DNA from 2 places in the Bacillus sp. FJAT-45350 genome. Region 2 is predicted to be linked to the other one. Evidence: a T-box and tRNA genes for the amino acid it is inferred to sense, from the RefSeq annotation. Region 2 holds a T-box; the other holds one or more tRNA genes.
What was found. A T-box is a leader RNA that pairs with one kind of tRNA and senses whether it is charged. The one in region 2 lies ahead of ileS (isoleucine--tRNA ligase), so its partner is inferred to be a tRNA-Ile.
Positions count from the first base shown of each region.

Region 1: it encodes a tRNA-Ile, which carries the amino acid that the T-box ahead of ileS (isoleucine--tRNA ligase) is inferred to sense. The anticodon was not compared.

Region 1 is NZ_NISU01000001.1:2,257,881-2,272,844, forward strand. It holds gene CD003_RS11325 (DUF2759 domain-containing protein) at 11-187, opposite strand; gene CD003_RS11330 (hypothetical protein) at 341-868, opposite strand; gene CD003_RS11335 (MBL fold metallo-hydrolase) at 964-1,599, shown strand; gene CD003_RS11340 (class I SAM-dependent methyltransferase) at 1,967-3,100, shown strand; gene CD003_RS11345 (DUF2626 domain-containing protein) at 3,169-3,411, opposite strand; gene CD003_RS11350 (helix-turn-helix transcriptional regulator) at 3,567-4,277, opposite strand; gene CD003_RS11355 (YqzE family protein) at 4,485-4,679, opposite strand; gene CD003_RS11360 (shikimate kinase) at 4,730-5,227, opposite strand; gene comGG (competence type IV pilus minor pilin ComGG) at 5,227-5,565, opposite strand; gene comGF (competence type IV pilus minor pilin ComGF) at 5,600-6,034, opposite strand; gene CD003_RS11375 (type II secretion system protein) at 6,031-6,372, opposite strand; gene comGD (competence type IV pilus minor pilin ComGD) at 6,359-6,784, opposite strand; gene comGC (competence type IV pilus major pilin ComGC) at 6,784-7,086, opposite strand; tRNA gene CD003_RS11390 (tRNA-Thr) at 7,562-7,634, opposite strand; tRNA gene CD003_RS11395 (tRNA-Asp) at 7,642-7,718, opposite strand; tRNA gene CD003_RS11400 (tRNA-Ser) at 7,767-7,857, opposite strand; tRNA gene CD003_RS11405 (tRNA-Asn) at 7,862-7,936, opposite strand; tRNA gene CD003_RS11410 (tRNA-Ile) at 7,940-8,016, opposite strand; tRNA gene CD003_RS11415 (tRNA-Gln) at 8,148-8,222, opposite strand; tRNA gene CD003_RS11420 (tRNA-His) at 8,238-8,313, opposite strand; tRNA gene CD003_RS11425 (tRNA-Met) at 8,331-8,407, opposite strand; gene comGB (competence type IV pilus assembly protein ComGB) at 8,726-9,760, opposite strand; gene comGA (competence type IV pilus ATPase ComGA) at 9,747-10,823, opposite strand; gene CD003_RS22675 (MTH1187 family thiamine-binding protein) at 10,950-11,291, opposite strand; partial or broken gene CD003_RS22680 (DUF1385 domain-containing protein) at 11,367-12,056, opposite strand; gene CD003_RS11445 (hypothetical protein) at 12,070-12,666, opposite strand; gene thiD (bifunctional hydroxymethylpyrimidine kinase/phosphomethylpyrimidine kinase) at 12,812-13,609, opposite strand; gene thiO (glycine oxidase ThiO) at 13,623-14,732, opposite strand; gene CD003_RS11460 (thiazole synthase) at 14,757-14,964, opposite strand, start outside.
Region 2 is NZ_NISU01000001.1:453,296-468,259, reverse strand. It holds gene CD003_RS02355 (solute carrier family 23 protein) at 1-188, opposite strand, end outside; gene pyrR (bifunctional pyr operon transcriptional regulator/uracil phosphoribosyltransferase PyrR) at 238-777, opposite strand; gene CD003_RS02345 (RluA family pseudouridine synthase) at 1,010-1,918, opposite strand; gene lspA (signal peptidase II) at 1,921-2,397, opposite strand; gene CD003_RS02335 (TraR/DksA C4-type zinc finger protein) at 2,497-3,147, opposite strand; gene ileS (isoleucine--tRNA ligase) at 3,314-6,076, opposite strand; T-box leader at 6,158-6,384, opposite strand; gene CD003_RS02325 (DivIVA domain-containing protein) at 6,482-6,982, opposite strand; gene CD003_RS02320 (YlmH family RNA-binding protein) at 7,065-7,838, opposite strand; gene CD003_RS02315 (YggT family protein) at 7,839-8,093, opposite strand; gene CD003_RS02310 (cell division protein SepF) at 8,115-8,549, opposite strand; gene CD003_RS02305 (YggS family pyridoxal phosphate-dependent enzyme) at 8,569-9,252, opposite strand; gene pgeF (peptidoglycan editing factor PgeF) at 9,387-10,217, opposite strand; gene CD003_RS02295 (YlmC/YmxH family sporulation protein) at 10,339-10,581, opposite strand; gene sigG (RNA polymerase sporulation sigma factor SigG) at 10,737-11,522, opposite strand; gene sigE (RNA polymerase sporulation sigma factor SigE) at 11,819-12,532, opposite strand; gene spoIIGA (sigma-E processing peptidase SpoIIGA) at 12,560-13,486, opposite strand; gene ftsZ (cell division protein FtsZ) at 13,846-14,964, opposite strand, start outside.

The sequences.
Region 1 (14,964 bases), 1.8 Mb from region 2:
TCACAACTGATTAAAATGCTGAACCGGTTGTAATAACATCGAAAAGAGTCATAACACCAAACCAGCCGAATACTGCTAGCGAAAGACCAGCAAAACCAACTGCAAAGAAGTTCTTTGTTTTTAAACTTTTTAATAATCCAAATGCACAAAAAATAGCTACTAAGATCATATTGATTGCCATAAACATGGGCGACTCCCCCTTTCCTTATGTAAAAGATCATAACCCAGAGATTATCATTACTTATTATAAACTTCTCTGAGGAAAGTTTCATCATAAAAATTTGACAGAAATAGAACAGAAACGTATCCTCAATAATAGCTTGGGCGATTTTCTTTTATTTTACTCTCTTTCACCACTTTTGTCGAGCCAGTTTCTTATTTCGCACCTCTTCTCTTGGAAGCTAATACCGATTTTATAAGCCTTTGCATAACCACTCATTAAATCTTCTTTTTGTTTGTCCACAAAGTATATCTCTTCGTCTTTAAAGTCTACCGCAATTAAGTCTTCCTCAATCTGATAAATAGCCATCTTTATCTGCTCTTCTTCTCCTTCATTTATGACGAAACAAGAAGTCTGGTCGGCAAACAAAAAATAGTTATCATTTTCTGTTTTAAAGCCATAATCTAAAAACGCGTCTTCTAGCTTAGGTACTTCTATTTGAAATAATTGATGATTAGATTCGAGTAATTTCTTCTCACCTAGAAAGTTTCCTAAACGAGTAGCCTCTTCTTCTGTTTGAACAATGAATAATTCAACATCATCATCAACAATCGAAACTATCTCATAGATTGATTGGAATAATGGTTCTAACTCCTCTGTCGATAAACACTCGAACGACTTCATCTCCACCCCATAGCAAATATTCATCACCATGTACCCCTTTTTATAGAGTTTTCTATTTTTGATTCCAAACTATAATAAGTGTAAAATAAGATTGAATTGGATGCAATGGAGGAGATTAGATGAATTGGACACAAATACCTTTGGGACCGTTACAAACAAATGCCTATATCCTTATGAACGATAAAAAAGAAGTCGTTATTTTTGATCCAGGTGGCAATGGGCCTGAATTAAATGCTTGGTTAAAAAAAGAAGACCTAAAACCTATCGCTATTTTACTAACTCATGCTCACTTCGATCATATCGGTGCAGTTGATGATGTTCGTGACGAATGGAATGTAGAGGTCTACATACACGAAAACGAACAAGATTGGTTAGGTGATGCAAGCAAAAATGGCTCAGGTCGTTTTTTAGGCAATGATGCCATTGAAATTAAAGATGCAGATCATCTTATTTCAATGGAAGGCACGTTAACTATCGGTAATTTCTCGTTTGAAGTATTTGAAACACCTGGACACTCTCCTGGTAGTGTCTCTTTCTATGTAAAAGATGAAGGTGTTGTATTCTCAGGTGACGCACTTTTTGCTAACAGTATCGGTCGAACTGATTTACCAGGTGGAAATCATCAACAATTAATTAACAGTATTAACGAAAAGTTAATGGAATTACCAGAAGATACGATTGTCGCTAGTGGACACGGTCCAACAACGACAGTAGGTAAAGAAATGGACTCAAATCCTTTCTTAAACGGATTTTAAGATTAGTTGTTCGACATGTAAGAACAAATGGGGTGTCCCAAAAGGTAAAAAACGACCTTTTTGGAACGAGGCCGCTGAAAAAATGTGATTTTCACTTTTTCAGCGGCCTCGTTTGGGACACCCCTATATTTTTAACGACTATTAGATACATTACCCTTCAATTAACTGGAATTAGGAACAAAAAAAAGAGACTTCCTAACCGTTAGGAAGTCACAAGGGGAGTAAATCGTATTATTAAATGAACTATGAGGGGGAGGGGGACTCCCAAATCATTGTATTCACCAATGTAAATTTAGTATATTATATACTTAACACTATGTCAATGGTATTAATGATTTTTTGTAAAAATAAAAGGAGAAAATTTCAAATGAAAGAGACAATCATTCGTTTCATAAACGAACAGCCTACAAAAAAAATTTCATATGCTACTTTTATTGAAAAAGCACTTTACGATGAAGAACAAGGCTATTATATGACTGACAGAAAAAAGCTTGGAAAAGAAGGAGACTTTTACACTAGTGCTACTCTCCATCCTATTTTCGCTAAAGTCTTTGTTCAAACTTTTTTAGATATTATTGAGAAGGAGAACATGACTTATACTATATGTGAAATTGGCGGTGGTGACGGACGATTTGCGAAGGCATTTCTAGAAGAATGGGAAGAATTAAGTCCCACTACATTTAAAGATGGAAACTATTTATTAATAGAAGAAAGCCCTTTTCATCGTAAATGCCAGTATGAGCGTGTAGGACATTTAAAACAAGTACAACAATTCTCCTGTCTTCAAGAAGCCATGAACATACATAAACAATATCAAGGAATTATATTTTCTAATGAATTACTTGATGCTTTTCCAGTCCATGTTGTACAACAAAGGGAATTAGGTCTTCAGGAATTGTTTGTCACAGTAAACGACGAGGCAAATCTGATTGAAACAGAAGAGCCTTGCGAAAATGAAGAGTTGTTACAATGGATAACAGACTATGGTCCACCCTTGCAAACGAATCAAAAAATTGAAGTTCCTCTCGCTATGAATCATTGGCTGAAATCAATCTCAGACTGGATGACCAAAGGTGTTGTCATGACAATTGATTATGGCTATACGAAAAGTGAGTGGCAACAACCAGAACGAATGGATGGTAGCTTGAGAGGATATCATCAACATCAACTAATTAATAACCCTCTCCTATACCCAGGTGAAATGGATATTACAAGCCATATTCATTTAGACGCATTAATCGACATAGGCAAAGAAGTTGATTTAGAGACTTGTTTATTTACAACTCAAGACCGTTTTTTATTATCATGTGGTTTGCTCTCATACCTCCAAGAAAATCACGATCCAAATCCGTTTTCGGAAAAAAGCAAACAAAACAGAGTGATTCGTTCCCTTATATCAGATAGTGGGATGAGCAAAGCTTTTCACGTAATCGTCCAAACAAAAAATGCAAATCAAACTAACAATTATCCTTGGGTTGGTCGGGACCCCTATAAAATATAACACTAGAAAAAAGCGATGTGCATTTAGCACATCGCCTTTTCTTTGTGTTATGTAAAACACATTACATATTAGTGCCCGAAGCTTGGAACAAGTAAGAATGTAGAATAATACGTAAATCCTACAAAGAATACTGTTAAATAAGCACCAAAAATATACACATATGCTCTTTCAGAAAGGTTTAAGTAGCTAAGTGCTAAAAAGCCTCCCGTTTGAGCAAAGAATAAAAGAGCTACGTTGTACATATCTCCAGCAAAAAACAGAACTGCAAATATACCTGTCCAGAAGCCCAGTACACGGAACATACGATCCATACATTTCCCTCCTTCTTTCTATCTTTTGTGTTACTTTCTTAGCACAAACGTACTTATGGAAAGTAAAGGAATAATGATCATAAGATACAGTACACACTTAATTATATATGACTAATGAATCCATTGTAAATGACTTTCTCATTGTCAAATTCGTGTCAATTAGGAATAACGACTGTTGTATATGAACAAGCTGAACAATCTGGCTCGGTCATTAACTCATTTTCTTCTAATTTAATTTGCCCAAAAAAATGAGTAAATATCCCAACTAAAAAGGAATGATGCATAATACAAAGCGTTGCCGAATGGTCATTAATCAATTCTTTAAAAGTACAATTATAAATTTTAAAGTTAATTGTTTTATCCTCATCATTATAATGGAACTCAGGATTTAATCCTTGGTTATTCGACATTTGCTCAACTAGCGTCATTTTTTCTTCAACACTTAAAGTTTCTACATCTTTTCCTACTCTCGAAAGGAATGATTTAGCAGCTTCGATACCGTACTTATAGCCGATGTTCTTAATAGCCTTCTTTCCCTCTTCACCAAAAGTAGCAAGCGTTTCTAATGCCAAATTAGATAACATTTGGTAATCACGGTAAGGAAATTGTAGACTTATGACTTCTTCTGATAATCGATAAAAACGACTAGGGCGTCCACCCTTACCTGTTTTCTTCGTTTCAGAAATTAGCATTTTTACATCTTCTAGCTTTGTTAAATGTAGTCTAGCTACATTTGCATGTATTTTAAAATTATCTGCAATTTCCTGAACTGTGACATCACCATGTCGCTTCGATACAAATTGATAGATTGAAAAACGAGTAGGATCAGAAAGTACATTGGTAATCTTTAACGTTTGTTGCTCCATCTAAAACTCACCCCCTCGATTACATGTCTTGTTCCATTATAATACAACATTTGTAACAAATAAACGTTTTTCATCGTAATATAGGGGTATTTATTCTTACCAAAAAAAGCTGGGTTAAAAGTCTGTAACCTTTTAACTCAGCTTTCTAGTAGAAATCTCTTATAAGATGTGAATAACCACCAATCATAAACAATTAATAAAAGGTCATTAACCTCGTCGTTTTGACTTTCTTTTTCTTAATGCAATTGAAATAGCTAAAGGTATCATCCCAAACATTCGAAAATGTGCCGGTGGTCGACTTTCTTTTTTCTCTAATCTCATTGCCTTTCTTTCATCTGTCGGTTTGTTTACATACGTAACAAATTGCTGTGTTATAAATTTTACTAAGTCATTGAGTGACATTTGAGCACTCCCTTAAATAATAACTACAACAAAGTATCTCCATATTTCAACTAGATATTCAATTGCTCTTTAATTTCCTTTACAATATCGGTAACCGACTTATTCGTTGTATCTACAACTAGTTCTGCTTCTTGGTATAAAGGTAATCGACTTTCATACAAATTTGCGATTTCTTCTAATTTCTTACCTTTGAGTAAAGGTCTTGTCGTATCCCCCTCGGTTCTTCGAATTATCTCGTTCAAAGAACATGATAAGAAAATAACTTTTCCCTTCGTTTGCATAATTTGACGATTTTCATCTTTTATAATGATTCCGCCACCTGTTGTAATAACCATGTCCTCACCATTAATGTTATTTAGTGTTTCTGTCTCAAGCTTCCTAAAGCCTTCTTCACCATACTCTGCAAAAATAGAAGATATTGATTGTTTTTGTTGTTTTTCAATATATTCATCTGTATCAATCACTTGAAAATTAAATGCCTTCCCCAATTCTTTTCCAACCGTTGTTTTACCAGATCCCATAAACCCTGTTAAGTAAACCAAGCCCATTACATTGTTACCTCCCATAACTCATAAACGATACCTAGCTCTTTATTAAAAAAAAGACGAACGTATCGCTGACGATTTTGAATTGTTTTAACATTTAGTAATACTTCTACTTTATCACGGGAGTTTGTTTGAATCCAATACGTTACAGTACCATTTGTATAGTTGAATTGACCATTCTTCCCATATAAGTCTCTTTTGAGAAGATTAACCATATCCAACGTCCCCATTTGTAGTAACGATTCAATTGTTATGATCTCTGTTTGCTCTTGAAAAAATTTCCTCTCAGATTGAAGACGATCAATTTGGTGAAGTGTAAACGCACTAACGAAAAGCATCATACCTAATGTTAAAGGTAAGATATAACCAGATTGATTATTCAGTATCTATCACCCCGCACAAAACATATGACATACTTATAAATTTTCTGTACTCAACGTTATGATTATCAACTACTGTGACCAGAACCGAGCAGTTAGATACTTCATAGCGCACATGCATCACTTCCCGTAATAAAACATCATGGCCTGTCCCATTCAGTCTTCTTCTGATTAAATTTCCGAATTTTTCAATTGAAACTGTTGCGCCGCTTGGTTTATATAGATAAAGAGTAGTTCCAGTAAGATGAATTGAACTTGCTTCACGAATGTCCATCGAAAGCTGATTGCAAAATAAAGTGAATTCAAATTTTTGAGGAGTGGATGCATCATTAGATAATGCATTAATGAATAGGGGGAGCAAGGATATTACAAGAAGAAATATCGAGAAAGAAATAATAGTTTCTATAAGGGTAAATCCCTTCGTGTTCATTTTTTTGCACTTTCACACCTCTCATAAAAGCGGTGATTTCGGCCTTCCCATTTAATACAAACTGTTAGTTCATTTTCTCTCAAGATATTAGTGAAGTGAAAAACAGTATTATGATGATTTTCCAACTCCGTTTCACTAGATAATAAATCATTATATAACCACTCATGTAATTTTATTTTGATTTGTTCTAATGCTAACTGTTCTTCTTGAATCGTCAATCTCTCTTGATAAACTTTTGTTAATATTGGAATGACAACACTTGAAGTCATTATAAGTAACGATAAGGCTACAATCACCTCAAGTAACGAAAAACCGCCCTGATAGTTATGATGAAACATAAAATCTACCACGCCCTAATAAAAATACAATTGAATACCTATTTCCATTAAAGCTGACATACATCGTTCCTGATTTACTAATGTTTCCCTTCGTATTGTAAATAACTTCTGCTAATCCCATTGTTCCTGCTTGAAAGAAAACATGTTCACCATATTCTCGAATAAATTCAATTCTACCAGCCTGTCTAATAAGGAAAGTTGGAGTTGGAGTGTTAATAAAGAGGCAATTTGTACTTTGAGCGTTAGAAAGAGCCATTTGCTGACAAAGGTAAAGGTCATTTGTAAGTTGTGCAAGCAATCGTTGTTCTTTCTTGTCTGAAATTGCTTGAAGAGATAGTACACTAATCGTACTAATTATAGAGATGATTGATAACACAATAATAACTTCAAAAAGAGTATATCCTTTTTGCATTATTCGCTAACTCGTTTCACAATTCCGCCTTCCAGCTTTAATTGTGTTTTATCTGAGCATTCAATGCGATCTACATATCCTTTTTCTTTTAACACTTGAAGATTCGCAGGCGACTCACCGGTTTCAATTTCATAAGCTCCAACTTGAGCTTGAAGTAAGTCAACTGTAGCATCACATCCCTTAGAACTTGCTACCGTGTTATTTTTGGTCATATTAGGGACAGCGATAAGCAATAAAATAGAGATTATCATTAAAACGATCATCATCTCAATTAACGTAAATCCACTATCATTTTTTAACATTCACACTCTTTCTCCTTTCATTTTAAATAAAAAATAGTTGAATCGTTGACCAAAACTGTGAAAGTAATATGCAGAAAATAGAGGGGCGTTTTTGGGGTTAATGAATAGAGATAATGTACATATCAATCTCCTCCATTCTTTAAGAGGGTAGTAGAGAAAATTTTCTCCACAGCTAACTAATTTGACATAATTCTAGAAATTCCTTCATGTTTTTTATTTTTTTTGGAAATAATATTAGAGAATAAGCAGCCTTACATTGGTCTAGTTAGAATTGGTAAACAATCTTTTTAGAAATACAAAAAACATGCCTATGACCATGAGATTGCTGAAAAGGTCCAATAAAGTGGATTCAGGAAGCGGTAATGGCTTCGCACATTACTTAAAAAGGCTGCTGAAAAAGTGAAAATCAAACACTTTTTCAGCAGCCCTGATGACATGCTTAAATTTTTTTTTAATTTACAGTTGTAAAAAAATATGCCGGCAAGAGGACTTGAACCCCCAACCTACTGATTACAAGTCAGTTGCTCTACCAGTTGAGCTACACCGGCGTATAAATGGCGGTCCGGACGGGACTCGAACCCGCGACCTCCTGCGTGACAGGCAGGCATTCTAACCAACTGAACTACCGGACCAAAAGTATATGGTGGAGGATGACGGGACGGGCCATTTTATAAAATAAATGGCGGAGAAGGAGGGATTTGAACCCTCGCGCCGCTTACACGACCTACACCCTTAGCAGGGGCGCCCCTTCAGCCACTTGGGTACTTCTCCATTTTGGCTCCACAGGTAGGACTCGAACCTACGACCGATCGGTTAACAGCCGATTGCTCTACCACTGAGCTACTGTGGAATATGGTGGGCCTAAGTGGACTCGAACCACCGACCTCACGCTTATCAGGCGTGCGCTCTAACCAGCTGAGCTATAGGCCCATTACAATTACTCGTCGCATGTTAGAAAAGATGTTTACACATTGTATTAAACATAGTGCCGAGGGCCGGACTCGCAAGCCCCACCTTGGCAAGGTGGTGTTCTACCACTGAACTACTTCCGCTTATAAAAATGGCTGGGCTAGCTGGATTCGAACCAGCGCATGACGGAGTCAAAGTCCGTTGCCTTACCGCTTGGCTATAGCCCAATACTAGTTATTTAATGGGGCGACTGATGGGAATCGAACCCACGAATGCCGGAGCCACAATCCGGTGCGTTAACCACTTCGCCACAGCCGCCAAGATAATAAAATAAATGGTTGCGGGGGACGGATTTGAACCGCCGACCTTCGGGTTATGAGCCCGACGAGCTACCAGACTGCTCCACCCCGCGTCAATATTATAGAATACGGATGATGTTAAGCTCCGTAGTATTAACTGTTTCTTCCTCTACAAGCTAACTTATAGAAATTAATATGTCAAAACAACTCGTAGTCAACCACTTAGTAGAATGACTCGTAGCTGAGCTAAGGCCCCATATTGAATGTATCTTATCGTTACTGACCATAAGCAACGATATTTAATATAACATAAATTAATTATTTATCGCAATACTTTTGTAAATTTTTTTGCTTTTTTAAACGAAAAAAATTACAAATAAAAATTTTTGTTGTTTCAAAAGGGAGTGAGTCCCTTTTGAAACAACAACACCTTAATCTAAGGAATTAATTAATTCAAATACTGGTAATAAGACTGACAAAAACATACTCAATACTAGTATACCAATAATAAGAAACAAGCTAGGTTGAATAATAATGAGTAGTTTATTAAGTTTCTCCTCTATTGCACTATAAAGTAATTCACTGTAATGAAATAACTCTAAGTCTAGCTGCCCCTTATCTTGTCCATGTTGGATTACTAATGCCAGTTCTTTTTGGTAATAGCCTCTTTTACTCATTACATCGGAAAGATTCTCCCCTTGATGTAACAGTAATTTAACTTCCTCTGCTTCATTTTTATAAAATAATAAGTTATCTTGTTCTTCAAATACTGATAGTGAGTCGTAGATTGACATCCCACCCTTTAATAAACCACTTAATTGTAAGCTAAAATAATAAGTTATGAATAAGGTAACAAATTGATTTACAACTGGAATTTTTAAAAATATTGACATTTTCTTATGAGGAGATAATTCACGGAAGTATTTCATATAGAGGACTAGTATAACAAACAATGTGACAATAATAATAATGACTAGAATCGGTATATGTTCGATAAAGCCTAGAACAAATAATGTAATCAGTGGAAGCTCATTATCAACTGTGTGGAAAAGAGATTGAAAATGTGGAAAAAGATATTGGACCATTACAATCGAAATGGCAATAACAATCCACAATAAAAATAAAGGGTAACGTAGGAGCTTTAGTAGTTTTTCTTTTATCGTTTCGCGTTTTAGATAAATATCTCCTGCTCTTTTCATACCACGAGCTAAATCACTATTTCGTTCAGAAAAATACAAAAACGCAGCAATATCTTTAGGTATATTTATTGTTTCTAAAGCTTTATGAACAGCAATACCTTCTTTAAGTTCATCTAATATAAAGAATAATTGCTCCTTCACTACTTTCTTTTCTTGAAAGCTTAGGAGTTCAATCCCAGATGTAATCGTGTATCCTTGCTCCAATAATACCCCTAGTCGCTTGAGAAACAATGCTTTAGCTGAGCTTTTCCACTTATCTTTTCTCATTTTTTTCACCTATATATTTCTCATAGTAACTTTGATGAAGAAACCCTAAAGCAATTCCCCGTTTGATTCCTTTTTCTAAGGTGTCGTATGGAATTTGCTCACCAATATTCCCATTGAGCAAATCAAATCTGGACTTTAGTGCATCACCTGCTAAAATCTCGTATAAGGAATAACGATTTTTCTTTATTAATTGGATACAGAGTGGATGACAGCTCCCTCCACAATAAGGACACGTTACATTTACGAGACGCTGGGAAACGACCGCTAATAATGTTTGCTCTAAATCAATTAAGGGTATGTTAAGGTCCGTTAATCTGTGTAGAGCACCAATTGTATCCTTTGCATGTAAGGTAGCTAAGACAAGATGGCCAGTGAGCGCCGATCTTACTGCTAGTTCAGCTGTTTTTGCGTCACGTATTTCACCAATCATAATAATATCAGGGTCATGCCTTAAAATAGATCGTAAAGCTTCGGTATATGTAATACCTGCTTTTTCGTTTATCTCAATTTGTAAAAAATCATCTGTCTTTTTTTCTATTGGGTCTTCAATTGTAATTATATTTCTCGGAAACAATTCTTTTATTGAATGAAGGAGAGAGTATAAAGTGGTTGTTTTACCCGAACCAGTTGGTCCAGTTAATAAGAGTAAACCATTTGCACGCTTTAAAAATGAGAACAATTGATTTGTATGCTTTGGAAACAAAGATAGCGCTTTTAATGATAAAGTTTGTTCTTGAGGAAGAATACGAATAGCTAGGCTTTCTTGAAAAGGTGTTGGGATAGAGGAAATACGGAGGTGTAAGTGACAATTATGGTTGATAAAGTCCATTGAGCCACTTTGGGGTCTTCTTTTTTCACCGATATCCATTCCTGCACGAAATTTGAAATGACTGATGAGTTTTTCACAGGAACTTTTAGTTACTATTTCATATTCAAGTAATTGCTGATTGATGCGAAGCCGTATGAGTGCATCTTTTCTTCTTGGAACGATATGAATATCAGTTGCTTGCCTATCATACGCCTGTTGAATAAGGAGTTTACTTTTTTGTTCAATATGGAGCAATCGCTATCACCTACTTCTACTAAAATATATAACAGCTATTATCATTCGATAAAAGTAGTCAAAATCCTTCTTAGAAAAAAGGGGACTAAAAGTATAACTTCTAATACCCCTTCAAGGTTGATTATTTTACTCTGATTTCTGTTCTGCGTTATCATCAGTTGTTGTTGCTAGTTTCTTTTCTACAGTAGCAACCTTCTCGTCCATTTTTAATTCTTTATCACGTCGGTCATCAATTCGGATATTTGTTGCTACTCGCTGAACACCAGCCTTAAACGGCGCTTCATGGATAGCTTGTATAACCTCAAATAATACAGGTAGCTCTCCTTCTATAATCGTACTCATCGGTGTTAAACGATACGTTATTTTGTCTTGATAGCTTTCGAGTACCTTATGAATATCAGCAACGTAATCACTAACACTAGGCGTATTCGTACCAATTGGAATTATCGTAATATCAACAATTGCCATCCTCTTAACCTCCTTTTTACCCCTTTTCGGTTCAACTAAATGTTCAGGGAACTCCACTTCCGCTAATCGACGATACGATTGTATAGCAGTAAGTAAATGCTTTCTATCAGGCTCTGTTGTTGTTACCTTTTCTTGTAGATAATAAGATGTTTTCAAAATATAATTTCTGACTGGCTTCATCAAACTAAACTTTAAACTCGTATTAATTATAGGTACTAATAATAAACTACCGTACGAAGCCCACTGTAAGGCTTCAAAAAAAGAAAAATTATACAATAGAGCTAATGTACCTACAATGACTAAAGAAAAATACAGGACAACAGTATTCGTCGAGCAATTTCGATTTGTTATTGCAGCTCTTTTGATTCTGTATAATCTTCCTCTTTTTTTTACTCCACGATCACTAAAAACTTTATGTTCAGCGCCATGATACTTTCTAAGCTTCTCTGGAAAAATGAAATGGGTCCCAAACATATAATAAAAAAGAAAGTAAAATGGTAAACCTGACCATTCAAAAAGAGTAATATCAAAAAGTACTAACAGCTTTGGAATAAATATAAGTGTCAAATAAAGCACAGAAATAATTTTAAACCAAAGTGGCATAGAAATTATAATTGCCTTTGTCATCAGAAAAAGTGTGGGTCCATCAATTGGTTTCACCCAATCCGATATTTTTCCATTATCATCATATGCACAAGCAACATGTTTTTTCCCAATAAAGAAAACACCATTTTGATAGGATAACCCACGTATCATGACATACATACCTTCCTTTCTTCTACTCCTCTATCGTCCGCTCAATTACCCAATATGATTCATTTATAGTACCTGAAAAAACAGGAGAAATCATTCTAGCATCTTCATATTTAAGTCCTTCATGCTCGTTCCAAGTATGAAGATATGTAAATGAAGCCCTGTATTCAGAATCATAATTAGAGGCAAAACTTACTTTAAACCCACCCTTATTACCATAGCTCTCATGTTCAATTATTTCATTAGGATAACTAAAGATTAAGCCATTATCTACTACTTGTCCTACAGTTTCATAAATTAACTTATGACCATGGAATAATTGAAGTTCGCTTCCTACAACTTCATCACCCGGAATAAATTCACCGGTTTCGATATTAGTTAATGATACACCTATATAATCCTCACCAATTAACCCTTCGTGTGGCATGTCAAGCCATTCCCAGCTCCCTATTAATTCTACCGTCTCACCTAATCGATTCATTTCGTGGTTAAAATCTATTGATTGATGCAACTGTTCATTAGTAACAACATTTGTACTTTGCAAATAATGATAGCCACCATAAAAAATAAAGCCCATTAATAAGACCGGCAGAATTATCGCCAATTTATTTCCATTAAACATAACTCATTCACCTTCTTAACTGTAATGTTCATACTATCTATTTCTGCATTATAGCAAAGAAAACCCCGATACATTTGTTTCAAACAAATACCGGGGTTTTCACTTTCGTGCGCATACTTTTAATTCAAACACCGCCAACGTCATACTATTTTTTGGACTTTTGAAAAGCCCCATGATTTGTCGGACCAATCCCTTTTCCGATTGCTAATGAATTAGAAATGGCAGAAGTAATAAATTCCTTCGCTGTCTGTACTGCAGAATGAATCGATTCTCCCTTTGCAAGCTCTGCTGCAATCGCCGCCGCAAATGTACATCCAGTACCATGGGTATGTTTCGTATTAATACGAATCGACTCTAAAGGGAACATTTTTTCACCATCATAAAGCAGATCTATTGCCATATCATCTTCTAAATGTCCACCCTTTAAGATTACATAATCAGCACCTAACTTATGAATTCCTTTTGCAGCCTCTTCCATCTCTTCTAATGTTTCCATTTCTTTAACACCTAATATGGTAGCAGCTTCTGGTAAATTAGGTGTAATCACTGTTGCAATCGGAAGTAAATCACTAATTAAAGCTGATACAGCCTCTTCTTGCAAAAGTGGCGCACCACCTTTGGCAATCATTACAGGGTCTACAACGATATTTTTCACATTATATTCATTAAGCTTTTTTGCCACTAGCTTAATAATCTCTGCAGAAAAAAGCATCCCTGTTTTAACAGCATCTGTTCCAATATCAGATAACACTGCATCTATTTGAGCTTCAATTGCTTCTATCGGTTGCGGATAAACTCCGTGTACACCTAGTGTGTTCTGAGCTGTTAATGCTGTTATTGCAGTCATACCAAAGACATCTAATTCTTGAAATGTTTTCAAGTCTGCTTGAATGCCTGCTCCTCCACCACTATCAGATCCAGCTATTGTAAGAGCCTTATACATATCATTTCCCCCCTTAGCTAAACCGTTCTGGCTTAAATAATGTTAACGGAACTCTGTCTGGCTTACCATCTAGTAGATCCGCCACAATTGTTCCTGTAACTGCACTTAATAAGATACCGTTACGATAATGCCCTGTTGCAAAAATAATGTGTGGAGCTCCTTCTAGTTTTCCAATAAGAGGGAACCCATCTTGAGTTGCTGGACGTAATCCAGCCCAAGTATGGAAAGGATTTTCTTTTGCTAGAAAAGGGAAGACATTTTTATTCCAATTCGTTAAACGATTGATTCCCTTTTCAGTCACTGTTGTATTAAATCCTGCGATATCTTCTGAAGCCCCGTTCACAAGTGTTCCATTTGCTTTAGGGACAAGGTATCCTTGACTTGTATAAATGATATGCTCCACTTTTCCAACTGGAATTTCATAGGCGCAAATTTGTCCACGAATTGGATAAACAGGGATATTTAAACCAAACACATCCTCAAGTTCTTTAGCCCAGGCTCCATTACTGACAATTAATTTGTCTCCTTTAAATACTTGTCCGTCCTTTGATTTTAGCTGAACGTCCTCTTTCCAACTTTCAATATACACTTCTTCAAGCTCATCAAAAATTTCTACTCCAAGATTTCTACAACCTTCTTCAAGTGCCTTCACATAATCTGGCGCAAACACATGACTCTCTTGTGGATAATGCATAGCTGCAATTATATCTCGAGAAAGCTCTGGTTCTAATGAAAAGAGTCGTTCCCCTTCTAGTATTTCAGCCTTTGCACCAAACTGTCCTTGCCATTGCTGTCTCGTTTCAAGTGCAAGCAAATCAGCTTCATGGTAAACACAATGCAAGCTCCCAGAATTACTAAATTCAAAGTCTAGCTTCGAAACATGTTTAACTTCCTCTTGCCACTTAGGATAGAGGTTTAAACTTTCTAAACAAAGGCGAAAAAAGTCATCGGGATCTTCACCAATTTCAGAATAAGGAGCAAGCATACCAGCTGCCGCTCCTGAAGCTTGTCCACCACATTTGACTTTTTCAACTAAAGTGACATCAAACCCTCGTCTTTGGCATTCGAATGCAGACGCAAGTCCAACAATGCCTCCTCCTAAAACGATAATACGTTCTCCCATTGGTTTCACTCTCTCTTTTTCTGCTTATTTTGAGATATATGATTCAAATCCACTACTAGCTGTCGCATACTTTTTCTTTGGGATACGTCCTGCTAAATAAGAAAGTCGTCCTGCTTCTATCGCATATTTCATCGCTAATGCCATTTTTACAGGATCCTTTGCTTTTGCTACAGGTGTATTCATTAAAACACCATCTACTCCAAGTTCCATTGCTTGAGTAATGTCAGAAGCT
Region 2 (14,964 bases):
CTTGTAATGAGTAAATACGCTAGTGTACCTAATCCACTTGAAACTAACGCTACTGCAGGACTTAAATCTACTAAGAATGGTACTAAAATTGTTGCACCAAACATTGCAAATAAATGCTGAAGACTTAAAGTAAGCCATTTATCTATTCTTGGTATTACTCGAATTCCTACTTCTTGCTGTTTAGCCACTGGTGTGTTCCCCCTTAAAATCCTCTGTGTTTATCTTTATGAACCACTTTTATTTCTGTTTGATACTTACTTCATCAACTTCATCAATTTCTTTTAAATTTGCTGCAATAATTTCTTCTTTTGAAGTTGGGACATTCTTACCTACATAGTCTGGACGGATTGGCAGCTCCCTATGACCTCTATCAATTAGAACTGCTAGTTGTATTTGAGCTGGTCTTCCTAAATCGATTAATGCATCTAGGGCAGCGCGTACGGTGCGGCCTGTGTATAAGACATCATCAATTAGGATAACTTTTCTATCCGTTACATCCATCGGTACATTAGTACCCTTTAATAAAGGTTCTTCTGAAGCTGTTTTCACTGTTAAATCATCTCTATACAATGTAATATCAACTTCTCCAACCGGAATACTCATGCCTTCTATTTGCTCAATACGTTCTGCTAATCGCTTTGCAAGATAAATCCCTCTTGTTTTAATTCCTACGAGTACACAATTTTCAATTCCTTTATTACGTTCGATAATTTCATGTGCTATTCTCGTAGTTGCTCGTTGTATTGCTTGTTCGTCAAAAATCACACGTTTACTCATAATTATAAACACCTCACTTTTTAGTACTACTAGATGTTAGAAGCGGTCACAATAATAAAAAATCCCCTCACCGCGTTTGATGAGAGGATAAAGCCATGCAAATTTTATCTAATAGGTACACTTCACCCATTAAATTATTTCCGCTTCCTTCTCAGCCTCACGGGACTGTAGTTAAAGGACCTATTAAGTTCTTAATACATTATTTCAAATTTCGACATAGAAGTCAATAACTTTATTTTCTTAATTTATCTAATAGCTCGTCCATTTCTTTCGGTAAAGGTACTTCAAAAACCATTTCTTCACCTGTACGAGGATGGGTAAATCCTAATACTGATGCATGTAATGCTTGTCCGTCAATTTCAAGTGTCTTTTTCGGTCCATATTTAGGATCACCTGCTAATGGAAACCCAATATACTTCATATGAACACGAATTTGATGTGTTCTACCTGTTTCTAATTGGCATTGAACATACGTAAAGTTTTCAAAGCGCTCTAATACAGTAAAATGTGTAACCGCATCACGACTATTTTCTTCAGTTACCGTCATACTTTGTCTATCTTTTTTATCTCTGCCGATTGGTGCATCAATTGTTCCGTGCTCGTGTGCAATAATTCCATGAACAATTGCCTTATACACTCTTTTTGTTGTCTTCGCTTTAAGTTGCTCTACCAATGACTCATGTGCTTTGTCATTTTTTGCTACCATTAATAACCCTGATGTATCCTTATCAATGCGATGAACAATACCTGGGCGGATTACACCGTTAATACCAGAAAGGTCTTTACAATGGTACATAAGACCATTAACAAGAGTGCCAGAATAATGTCCTGGTGCTGGATGAACAACCATCCCTTTTGCTTTATTTACAACTATCACATCAGCATCTTCATAAACAATATCTAAATCCATTTTTTCTGGTGTGACTTCTAATATTTCAGGCTCAGGAATTTCTAACAGAACCATATCATTTACTTGTACTTTATAATTAGTTTTTACTTGCTCATTATTAACTTTAATATGTCCATCTTTAATCCATTGTTGTACTAGGGTTCTTGACCACTCATCATGTTTGGTCGTAATTAATTTATCTATTCTATCGTTTTTATTTTCTTCATCTACTGTCCATTCAAACAATTCCATAATTATTTCTCCTTTAGTTTTCTCTCATCAAGTATCATTTTAATAATAAGTAAACCTACACCTATAACTAAAGCCATATCTGCTACGTTAAAAATTGCAAAGTCATATGTAAAAATATAAACATCAATAAAGTCGACTACTTCGCCCCTAAAAACACGATCGATAAAATTTCCAATCGCACCACCTAAAATGACTCCCAAGATGATACCTAAGAAACGGCTCGTTTTCGCTTCCTTTTGAATATAATAAACAAGAAATCCTACAACTAGTACCGTAATAATATAGAAGAACCACATTTGACCTTGTAAAATACCGAATGCAGCCCCTTGATTTCGGTGGGACGTGAAATATAATAGACCATCTAATATTGATATTCTTTCCCCAATTACCATTGAAGTATCAACAATCCATTTTGTTATTTGATCAAATATAATAACTAATAACGCTATTAAATAATACAACAACATTTGCTCCTCCATCTCTCTTTTCTATAATTGTCTATTAATAAGCAACCTGTTAAATGTAATAACCAATTTTTTCACTTTATTATCTTAGCACAAAATAGGGGGTGTGTCCCCCTACTTATCATTTAAATAGCGATCATAATGAATATTACGTTGAAATTCTACATTTTCATCCCCTTGATAACCTTCAATCCCTGTAGAGACAAAGCCTTCTAACTCTTCAACATAACCGACTAATTCATCAGTTTTATCAAGTGATGCATCTTCAAAAATCATCGAGTTTTCATTAAATGAAGCAACAGATTGATATGCATCTTCTGCATCGAACTGTGTCTCATCATCTCTATTATCAAAATTAAATTGGTCAAAGCCAGTTAGAACCTCTTCTTCAACTGGACGATGTTCACTTATCGCACCTGATGATTGCTCAACGACCGTTCGCGCTGTTGGATTTGCTTCTAATCGTTCGACTGGAATTTGTTTTCCTGTTACTTCACAAATACCATATGTTCCATTTTTAAATTTTTCTAAAGCATGGTCTAAGTCCTTTAACTCTTGCTCAAGATGTTCATGTAATGCAATATCTTTTCCCCGTTCATATGTTTCTGTCGCCGTATCAGCTGGATGGTTATCATACTGAGATAACTCACCAGTAGAGAAGCTAGCACTTGCCGATAAACCATAATGGTCAGATTCACGTAAGCGAGCTTCTATCTTATCTTTTCTATCCTGCAGCTTCTGCTTTAGGTGAGAATAGTTACTCATCAAACTCCCCCTCTTTGTTTAGTCAGAGCAAACTGATTTACTCACCTTTTAGTTTGACCTCCATTCTTTATGTTAGCCAGAAAATCTTTAGTGCATTATTACATAAAAAGGAAAAAGGCTGGGACAAAAGGTCGTTTGACCTTTTGTCCCAGCCTACTTAAATTGATTAGCTATAATGATTCGTCACTGTTGTTGCACAATCCGGACATAATGTAGGGTGTTCTTTGTTTTCACCAACTTTAGGTGTAACAATCCAACAACGCTCACATGTTTCTCCCTCAGCTTTTTCAACAACAATCGAAACTTGGTCAAATTCTTGTGCATTTGCTGGAGCATTGTTCTTATCATCTGCAACCTCTGCATGTGAAACAATTAAAAGCTTGTGAAGATTTCCAACACTGTCTAATAATTGTTTAGTTTCCTCATTTGGATAAAGTCTCACTGATGCTGTGAGTGATTTACCAATAGTTTTCTCATTTCTAGCCGTTTCTAGTGCTTTTAACACTTCATCACGAACACTCATAAATTTGTCCCATTTCGCCTTTAGTTCATCAACATTTTCAAAGTTAACTACTTCTGGCATATCAGTCAATTGAACGCTTTCCCCTTCTGAGCCTGGGATAAATGGCCAAACTTCATCTGCTGTATGAGATAAAATCGGTGATACAAGTTTCGTTAATGCCACTAGGATTTCATACATCACAGTCTGAATACCACGACGAGCTTCACTATCAGCATGATCAATGTATAATGTATCCTTTGCAATATCCATATAGAAAGAACTTAAATCAATTGTACAGAAATTGTGTACAGCATGATAAACAGAAGAGAATTGATATAGGTCGTATGAATCTTTTGCTTTCTTCACAACATCGTTCAGTTTTACAAGCATGTATAAATCAAGTTCTGATAAGTCCTCTTTCTTAATAGCATTTACTTTCGGATCAAAATCATGTAAGTTTCCAAGTAAGAAACGGAACGTATTACGGATTTTACGATACACTTCAGATACCTGCTTCAATATTTTATCAGAAACACGTACATCCGCTTGATAATCAACTGATGCAACCCATAGACGTAAAATATCAGCACCTAGTTGCTTCATAACATCATTTGGAACAACAACATTACCAATAGATTTACTCATCTTACGCCCTTCACCATCAAGAGCAAATCCGTGACTTAAAATACCTTTATATGGTGATTTACCTGATACAGCAACACCAGTTGATAAAGATGAATTAAACCATCCACGATATTGGTCTGAGCCCTCTAAGTATAAATCAGCTGGTCGTTGTAATTCATCACGTTCAACTAATACTGCTTGGTGAGACGAACCTGAGTCGAACCAAACATCCATAATATCCATTTCACGAGTAAATTCACCATTCGGGCTATATTCTGATTTGAATCCTTCTGGAAGTAAGTCTTTTGTATCCCACTCAAACCAAATATTAGAACCATGCTCTCTAAATAAGCTTGAAATATGGTTGATCGTTTCATCTGTAATAATTGCTTCATTATTTTCACCATAAAAGACAGGAATCGGTACACCCCACGCACGCTGACGAGAGATACACCAGTCTCCACGATCTCTCACCATGTTGTGAAGTCTCGTTTCACCCCATGTAGGAATCCATTCTACTTCTTCAATAGCTTGTAATAGCTCATTACGGAAGTCTTTAATGGATGCGAACCATTGAGCAGTAGCACGGAAAATAACAGGCTTTTTCGTTCTCCAATCATGCGGATATGAGTGAGTCATGAACGTAAGCTTTAATAATGCCCCTACTTCTTGAAGCTTTTCTGTAATTGGTTTATTGGCTTCATCATAAAATAAACCTTCAAACCCTGGAGCTTCTTCTGTCATTACACCTTTATCATCAACTGGACAAAGAACATCTAAGCCATATTTTTGACCTACAATAAAGTCATCTTCGCCGTGCCCTGGTGCTGTATGTACACAACCCGTACCAGCATCTAACGTTACATGTTCACCACACATTACTAATGATTCACGGTCATAAATTGGATGTTTAGCTATGATGTTTTCCATTTGAGCACCTTTTAATGTCCCAGTTACCTCATAACCATCCCACTCTAAATCTTTTACGAGTGTTTCAAGTAGACCAGATGCAACGATAAGCTTTTTATCATTAACTTTTACAATGCTATATTCAAGGTCTGGATGTACTGAAATACCAAGGTTTGCAGGAATTGTCCATGGAGTAGTTGTCCAGATAACAATCTGCTCATCTCCTGCTAAAACACCTTTGCCATCTTTCACAGGGAAAGCGACATAAATAGAAGGTGAACGCTTATCTTGATATTCAATTTCCGCTTCTGCTAATGCTGATTCAGATGATGGAGACCAATAAACCGGCTTCTTCCCTTTATAAATAAAGCCTTTTTTCGCCATCTCACCAAACACTTTAATTTGTTGAGCTTCATAGCTTTTATCTAACGTAATATAAGGGTTTTCCCAATCACCGCGTACACCTATACGTTTAAATTGTTCACGTTGACGATCGATTTGCTTTAATGCATACTCCTCACAAAGTTTACGGAAGGCTGCTACACTCATCTCTTTGCGTTTTACTTTTCCGCTCTTTGTAAGTGCAGTTTCAATTGGTAATCCATGAGTATCCCAACCTGGTACATACGGTGCATTAAAACCGCTCATTGATTTATATCGAACGATAAAATCTTTAAGAACTTTGTTTAAGGCATGTCCCATGTGAATATCACCATTCGCATATGGAGGACCATCATGCAAAATGAACAATGGACGTCCCTTTGTTCTTTCTTGTACCTTCTCATAAATATTCATTTCTTCCCATTTTGTTTGAAGCTCAGGCTCTCGATTCGGTAAGTTCCCACGCATTGGGAATTCCGTCTTCGGCATTAGTAATGTGTCTTTGTATTCCACGAAAAAAACCTCCTATGTGTTTTAGGGGACGTAATGTCCAAATTTTTTTATAAAATCACAGAAAAAAACCTTCTCATCCATCTTAGGGACGAGAAGGTTACCCGTGGTACCACCCTATTAAACAAACATGACCAAATTGCTTGTCCACTTTCACACTCGTAACGTGAATGATGCGCCATAGCTTACTTGCAAACGTTCAGTATGGAACTACAGGGGGATCTTCCCTTCTCTCTTTAATTAGGCTCTCACCAACCCTAATTCGCTTAGTAAAGTATTGAGTAAGGTACTCTTCCTGTCATTGTTTTTTTCTTATGAAAATGTTAGTTTTTTTGATTAAAAGTGGTAACTTTCAATTGAAAGAAATTATATGACAGTCAAAAGTGTTAGTCAAGCACTATCTTAACTTCACTCACTTACTTCCTGTTCACTTACACTCTCATTTGATTTTGTTGTTAATTTCTCCCAATCATCTGTATCAAGCATTTCTAATTGTGCTTCTACAAGCATCTTAAAGCGCATACGATAAACAGATGCTTGCTTTTTAAGCTCTTCAATTTCATACATAATTTTTCTTGATTTACTTAAAGCATCATTAATGATCCGGTCAGCATTCTTCTCAGCTTCTTTCACAATAAGTTGCGCTTCTTTTTGAGAGCTTCTTCGTACTTCTTCAGCAGACTCTTGTGCAATTAATATCGATTTATTCAACGTTTGTTCGATATTAGTGAAATGTTCAAGCTTCCCATCTAATTCTTGCACACGTTCAAAAAGTTCTTTCTTTTCACGCAGCACAGATTCATAATCCTTAATTACTTGGTCAAGAAATTCATTCACTTCATCTTCATCATAGCCACGAAAGCCACGTGTAAATTCTTTATTATGAATATCAAGTGGTGTTAAAGGCACTTATTTCACCCCCATATGAAATAACAAACAACTATCTAGCATTATAAGATTCGACAAATACATCCGAATTCCTTCAAATACCTTATTTTTTTCTACCAATAATAAGTCGCCATTTATCTTTCTTAGTTTTACCATCAACAGAAATTAATTTACTTCTTCCAAAACCCCTAACTGAAAAATGGTCTTGTTCCTCTACTTGAAAAGAAGGCTGTTCTATCGTTTTCCAATTTACTTTGGTAACTCCTTTTTCAATATAAGGAAGTATTTTCGAACGAGAAGTTTTGTAAATTTCCGAAAGCACCAAATCTAAACGAAGGGAAGATACAGTTATTCCTTGTTCCTCCCACTCATCGATATACTTAATTTGCTCTGAATTAGGAATTCGATTCAATTTGATTTTAGCTCGTCCAATTGACTCTAAATTTAACTGAACATAATCTGCTATTTCAGAAGCTAATACAATATGAATCGTATCGTTATGTAATAAGATATCTCCAAATTTTTCTCTCTTCATACCTAATGACATGAGTGAGCCGAGTACTTCTCGATGCTCAATCGTTACAAATTTTCTCGGATAGTCGACATTAAATGTACATACTTGAAAATCATCATCATTTAGCTCAAAAAAGGAAGGGTATAGAAGAATACGTTTTCGCTCGGAATAAGGAGTACCTCCCCATGAGGAGAGGCGAACTTCATCATCATTTCCGATGATAGAGGAAATGATTTGCTGTTGACGAGGGTCTAAAAAGTCAGTAAGTTTCATCTGATATGCTAGACTAACCTCCCCTTTCCACTCAAGCACTTGGTCTATAAATGGGTGTTCATCAACTCGAAAATGTTGGTAAATACTCATCTATCCAAATATTGCCCTTACTCCAGTACGAGCGAATCCAATTGCTAGAATCGCTACAATTGGAGAGATATCAATCATTCCAAGCGGAGGTATAATTTTTCTAAACGGGGCAAGATAAGGCTCTACCATGGACCCTAGAAATTGTCCGATACTTGTTTCCCTTGCATTTGGGAACCAAGACATTAGAATGTAACCAATAATCATAAAAGAGTAAATTCCTAAAATAAAATCTAACAATGCACCTATACTCTGCATCTAACAATCACCACCTTCAACCTATGTATCAAATCTGTCATGTTGCATCATTTCTGTAATCGTTCCTGACACGTCCACATTATCTGGTGTACAAAGAAAGATATCGACTCCAAGCTTTTGAATGTCTCCTCCTATAGCATACACTGTTCCACTTAAAAAATCGACTATCCGTTTCGCTTGCTCATGAGACATTCGTTGTAAATTAATGATTACAGCTTTTCTATTCTTTAGCTGGTCCGCTATGTCTTGTACTTCATCATATGTTCGCGGTTCCATTAACATGACCTTTGCTGATTTTTGAACACTTTGTAAGCTTACTACATTTTGTCCCTTTGTTTTTTCCAAGCTCTTTTGTTCAAATTCATTATCACTAGGTCCTTCTGACACATATTCTTGTGAATCTTGCATGTCCTCTTCCAACTCAAAAAAACGTTTGAATCTAGACTTCATTCCCATAACCTTCCCCTCTTTCTTATTAGACTTCCTTACCTACTAGTGAAGTACCAACACGTATATAGGTAGCCCCTTCTTCTACTGCAATATGAAAATCATTAGACATCCCCATCGATAACTCATTACACGGAGCATGATAAAAGTTCATAGTTTGTACCTTTTTTTGAAGTTCTTTTAACTGACGAAATACAGTCCGAGTTTCTTCTGGATCTTCAACAAACGGTGCCATAGTCATTAATCCTACTACCTTTATTTTTGAATACTGTTTTAAGTTTTCAATAAATACGGTTAGATCATTAGGTGATAATCCAGCTTTAGTTTCTTCTCCTGACACATTGACTTGAATAAAACAATTTACAACTCTATCATCTTCAACTCTTTTATCGATTTCCTCTGCTAGCGACAATCGGTCAAGAGAATGAATATAATCAAAATCATGTATCATTTTTTTCACCTTTTTTGATTGTAACGAACCAATAAAGTGCCATGTACCTATAGAGCCTAGAGATTCTTTCTTCTCTAGACCCCCTTCAATTCGATTTTCGCCTATATGCTCGACTCCGGCATTTAATGCTTCCTTTGTCCGTTCTACACTTACGTATTTTGTTACTGCAATAATTTTGACCTCACTTGGGTCTCTACTGACTCGCTGACAAGCAGCAGCTATTTCTGATTTTATTTGTTGTAAATTTTCTATAACCGTCAACGACCTCACTCCTTTCAATAAGAAAATTGACGTTGTCGATTTTCTTATAAGCAATGCGGATAGCCACTACCTTGTTTTGAATTTAACAAACAGTGGTTTTCTGATTGTTAAAAGTAGTGTGCGGAGCCATTGCCCTACTTCGCTCTAACTCTAATAAAGCTCATCATTCTCCCGGTTTTACCTTTTTCCTTACGGTGGGAAAAGAATAAATTATTATTTTTCACTGTACAATACTGACTAACTAGAATATTTTTTTCGAGAACACCCTTATTTAATAGTAACTGCTTATTTAGTTCTTTTAGATCTAGTAGGTATTTACCATTGCTGACCGTTTGGTACGGCAATGGTAGACCCCTTGCTTCGCAAAGCGTATCCACATGAGTGATGACGTTACTATCTACCTCATAGCATGAGCCACTTATTGAAGGGCCAATTGCTACGTGAATATCTTCTACTGCTACATTTTTTTCGTTGTTCCAAATGTCAATCATGTTAGGTCCTATTGGAGATACCGTTCCTTTCCAACCTGCATGAGCTAAACCAATCAACCCACTTGTTGGTGCAAAAAAGTAAAGTGGAACACAATCAGCATAAAGGCTTGTTAATAGCACATCTTTCTCAGAAGTATAAAGTCCATCAACACCTTTAATGGCGGAATCTAAGCTTTTCGCTCCTGCTCCTCTATGAACATTAGATACTTTCGCAATCTCACCTTGGTGAATTTGCTCCCCAACAACCATATCCTCTAACGTTGAATGAAGTACTTCCACTAATAATTCACGATTTTTACCAACATCAGTATCACGATCACCGACATGTAACCCTAAATTAAATGATTCAAAAGGAATAGAACTATACCCTTCATTCCTAACAGTAAAGCCAACTTGTAGCTGACAATTCATCTTTTCCCATAATGGAATTGTTAAGAATTTTGAATTCTTTAATGCAAACGGATCTTGTAACAAAAAATCACTTCCATCTAGTAAAATCGAGGATATCTTCTCTATTTTATCATATTTTGCTACATTCTAGTTAAAGACTTTCTACCTGAGTTTAAATTCATCGTCGGCATTTGTCAGAATATCGTTAATCTGCATCTGGTAATTGGACTAAAATTACATCCGAACCAATTTTGACAATATTACTCCAAGGAATAACCACCTCTTCTTCCTTTTGAAAAAAACTCATCATTTTTCCTGTACCAGAAATGATAATTGAATCAATTTCACCCGTTTCTAAATTTATATCTAAGTCACCTAAATTCCCTAAGCGCCTACCATTATCTACGTTAACAATATCTTTTGTTTGAAGGTCAGAAACTTTTAACATATTATCTCATCCTCTCGCTTATTCGTACGGTTTTACTACGTTAGTACATGATATGAGTTCTCCGTACTGAATATACTAAAGAGAGGTGGGCTTTACCATTTCCTTTTACGAGCTATTTACAGCCTCATAAATAAAGCCTGCTACAACGTAGCAGGCTAGCTTTGAGCATGTTTATTCATTTGTTGGATGGCTGCTTTTTCAAGCCTTGACACTTGAGCTTGGGAAATACCGATTTCATCAGCAACTTCCATTTGGGTTTTCCCTTGGAAAAATCGCATATTAAGTATCATTTTTTCCCGATCGTTTAAACGTATCATGGCTTCTCTTAAGGCGATTTCCTCTACCCAATTAATATCTTTGTTCCGATCATCACTTATTTGATCCATTACATAAATTGGATCCCCACCATCATTATAAATCGGTTCAAATAAAGAAACTGGGTCTTGAATGGCATCAAGTGCAAAAACGACATCCTCCTTCGGGACGTTTAACACCTTTGCAATTTCTTGTACAGTTGGTTCACTTTCACGGGCCTTATGTGCCATTAATTGATCTCGTACCTGTAATGCTTTATATGCTATATCTCTTAATGAACGCGAAACCCTAATTGGGTTATTATCACGTAAATACCGTCTAATTTCACCGATAATCATTGGTACAGCATACGTAGAAAACTTTACATTTTGGCTTAAATCGAAATTATCAATGGATTTCATTAAACCAATACAACCAACTTGAAACAAATCATCAACATATTCTCCACGATTATTGAAACGTTGGATTACACTTAGTACAAGGCGTAAATTTCCATTAACTAGCTTTTCCCTTGCACTTTCGTCCCCGCTCTGCAATTGTTCAAACAACTCACGCATTTCTGCATTTTTCAGGACTGGTAACTTTGACGTATCAACACCACAGATTTCAACTTTATTTCGTGTCAATTCTTTCCCTCCTTACAGGAGATGATGTACAAGTAAAGTATCTCCTCGGTAGGAAAAAATATGCACGAGGTAAAATAAATAAGTTTAACTAAGTCGACAAGATTCCCTATATATCAACGACAGAAACAGGAAAAAATTTTTTCCAAGCAATTAATTGCTTCTATGTTTTCTCTTTTACTTTGAACTATAAAATCCCCTACACCTTTGTACTAAAGAGTAGGGGATTTTATAGAAGATACGGATAATAGCAGTTAAAATAGAAAAGGTTATTTCACAACTTCTTCAGTCTCGTTAACCTAAATCATTTTATTAAATTCTTTTTGTAACCGTTTAATGATTCTTTTTTCTAGCCTTGATATGTAGGATTGAGAAATACCTAACATGTCAGCTACATCCTTCTGTGTTTTCTCCTCATCCCCGGCTAGTCCAAAACGAAGTTCCATAATTTGTTTTTCTCGGTCATTTAATGTGTGTAGTGCTTTAATTAAAAGTTTTCTATCAACCTTTTCTTCAATTCCTCTTGTTATAATATCCTCTTCTGTACCTAGTACATCTGATAAAAGTAGTTCATTTCCATCCCAGTCGATGTTTAGTGGCTCATCGAATGAAACTTCAGAACGAATCTTGTTATTACGTCTCAGGTACATTAAAATCTCATTTTCAATACACCTAGATGCGTACGTAGCTAATTTAATTTTCTTTTCTGGATTGAACGTATTTACTGCCTTAATCAGCCCAATTGTACCTATGCTTATTAAGTCTTCTATATTTATTCCTGTATTTTCAAATTTTCTTGCTATATATACGACTAAACGAAGATTCCGTTCAATAAGCATAGAGCGTACGGCTTTGTCCCCACTAGGTAGCTTCTTTAATAAGTGTGCCTCCTCATCTTTAGATAATGGCGGGGGTAATGCTTCGCTACCTCCAATATAATAAATCTCATCTGGCTTTATACCAAAGCGATAAAGTACACGATACCAAATTAATGTAAATTTCAGTTTTAACATCAGTAGCCTCCTAATATCTTTTCAGAATCAGGCTAGTTTTTTGCTTTCAGCAGAAACTAGCATTTTTGGATGCACGATAGATTGATACTCTCCCTCATTGGAAAGGATCGTGTCATTTAAACCAACTAATACTCTTTTTATTAGATGCTCTTCTTGATGATTAGTTACCTTTACGTAATCTGGCTTCAGTGCTAACAAAAATTGTTGACCATGTCCTACTGCACGATAAGGAATAATACGGATTCTATCAGCATATCTTTGACTAGCTTCATTTTCATTCATTGTTAATGATTCTACGTCCTTTAAATTTGCAATAACTTCTTTTGGAAGGTGGTCTTCTAAAGCCTTCAATTCTAAAATCATGACAGGTACTTTTGTAATCGGGTCATGTAACTGGTTCCCGCTATCTACTAAGCCTTGTACATGAATAATTGTTCCATCAATTCCTATTTCAACTGACGTAATTTCATCATAACGTACTTTCTTCGCTTCAATCTGACCAATTTGCTGTTTAGAGAAATACCAAATTAGCGGAAATCCAATTAATACAAAAATCCAACTAAATGTACTTCCAAAGCCTGATGTCTTTGTCATCATGATTCCATCAAGGATTTCTACCTCAGTTTGCCAAAAAAAGTGTAGAGCGAATAATCCACCTCCTGTCATAAACGTTACAAAATAGAACATTAATAGATTCTGAATAAAATAAGAAAAACGCTTAAAACCAAAGGCTAATAACACAATTACCATAGAGAATAATAGCTTCATCCACGGTTTATAGAATAACCAAGCCATTGGAGTGAACAAAATCAGTACAACTGTTGAAGCGAGAAGGGCAGCTGCGAAAAAGCGCCATTTTTTAAACGGTCTTTTTAAAGCGACAGCCGTCATCATAATGAGCATCATATCGATACAAAGGTTTAAAAACCAGATGACATCTAGGTATACCGTCATCAGCAAGACCTCACAACTTTTGATTTGAAACAAGTATATTACACATTGTATTTATATGTCTGTCACTTCATGACGGGATAGAAGCAGTTATTTTGAAAGATTTTTAGAAATTCTGTCTAAGGAAGGGGGAGGGGGAATATTGGGAGTTATGAATTATGAGTTATGAATTGCTAATTGCGCGGCTGATAAATCAGCCGCGGCAATTAGCAAAGACTCGTTCTAGCTTTGCTAGAACATCAAAAGCTTTTAATTTGCCATTCGCAATGCAATTAATCATTAACCATTAAAAATTGCCCTTTAATACTTGCCATTAAAAAGAAGAATCCAGACACCTTAGTGTCTGGATTCTTCTTTTTTTGCTATCTACGTTTACGACGGTTTCTTAAAAACGTCGGAATGTCTAATGTATCTGTTGGTTCAGATTGTTGCGCTTGTGGTTGTTGTGAGAATCTTGATTCTTTAACTTCTTCTTGCTTAGGCGCTACTTGACTTTGATTACTAGTAAGCTTAGTAGCAGTAGGACGTTGTGGTCTGCTGTGAGTTTGTGTTTCGCTATCATCAAAACCAGTAGCGATAACCGTTACAACGATTTCATCCTTTAAATTCTCATTAATAACAGAACCGAAAATCATATTTACTTCTGGGTCTGATGCAGCTGAAACGATTTCTGCTGCCTCATGAACTTCATATAGACTCAAGTTAGAACCACCTGTAATGTTCATTAGGACCCCTTGAGCACCGTCTACTGAAGTTTCTAATAATGGACTTGAAATTGCTTTTTTAGCAGCTTCTGCTGCACGGTTTTCACCAGTCGCAATACCAATCCCCATTAAAGCAGAACCTTTATCACTCATAATAGTTTTCACATCTGCAAAGTCTAAGTTAATTAAACCTGGTACAGCAATTAAATCAGAGATACCTTGAACCCCTTGACGTAATACATTATCTGCTTCACGGAATGCTTCAAGCATCGGTGTATTTTTATCAACGATTTCAAGTAGACGATCATTTGGAATAACAATCAACGTATCTACTTTTTCTTTTAAAGCTGTAATTCCATTTGCCGCTTGTGTCTGACGTTTACGCCCTTCAAAAGTAAATGGACGTGTCACAACACCTACTGTTAATGCACCAATTTCTTTAGCTACTTCAGCGATAACAGGAGCTGCACCTGTACCTGTGCCTCCACCCATTCCAGCAGTAATAAAGACCATATCTGCTCCACGTAACGCTTCTTCTAACTGCTCTTTACTTTCTTCAGCTGCTTTTTTACCAATATCGGGATTAGCACCAGCACCTAATCCACGTGTTAGCTTCCCACCAAGTTGAATCTTTGTTTCTGCTTTAGAAAGGTGTAATGCTTGCGCATCTGTATTTACCGCAATAAATTCAACACCCTGTAATCCATTTTCAATCATTCGGTTGACCGCATTGTTTCCGCCACCACCGACGCCGATAACTTTTATTTGTGCTAACTG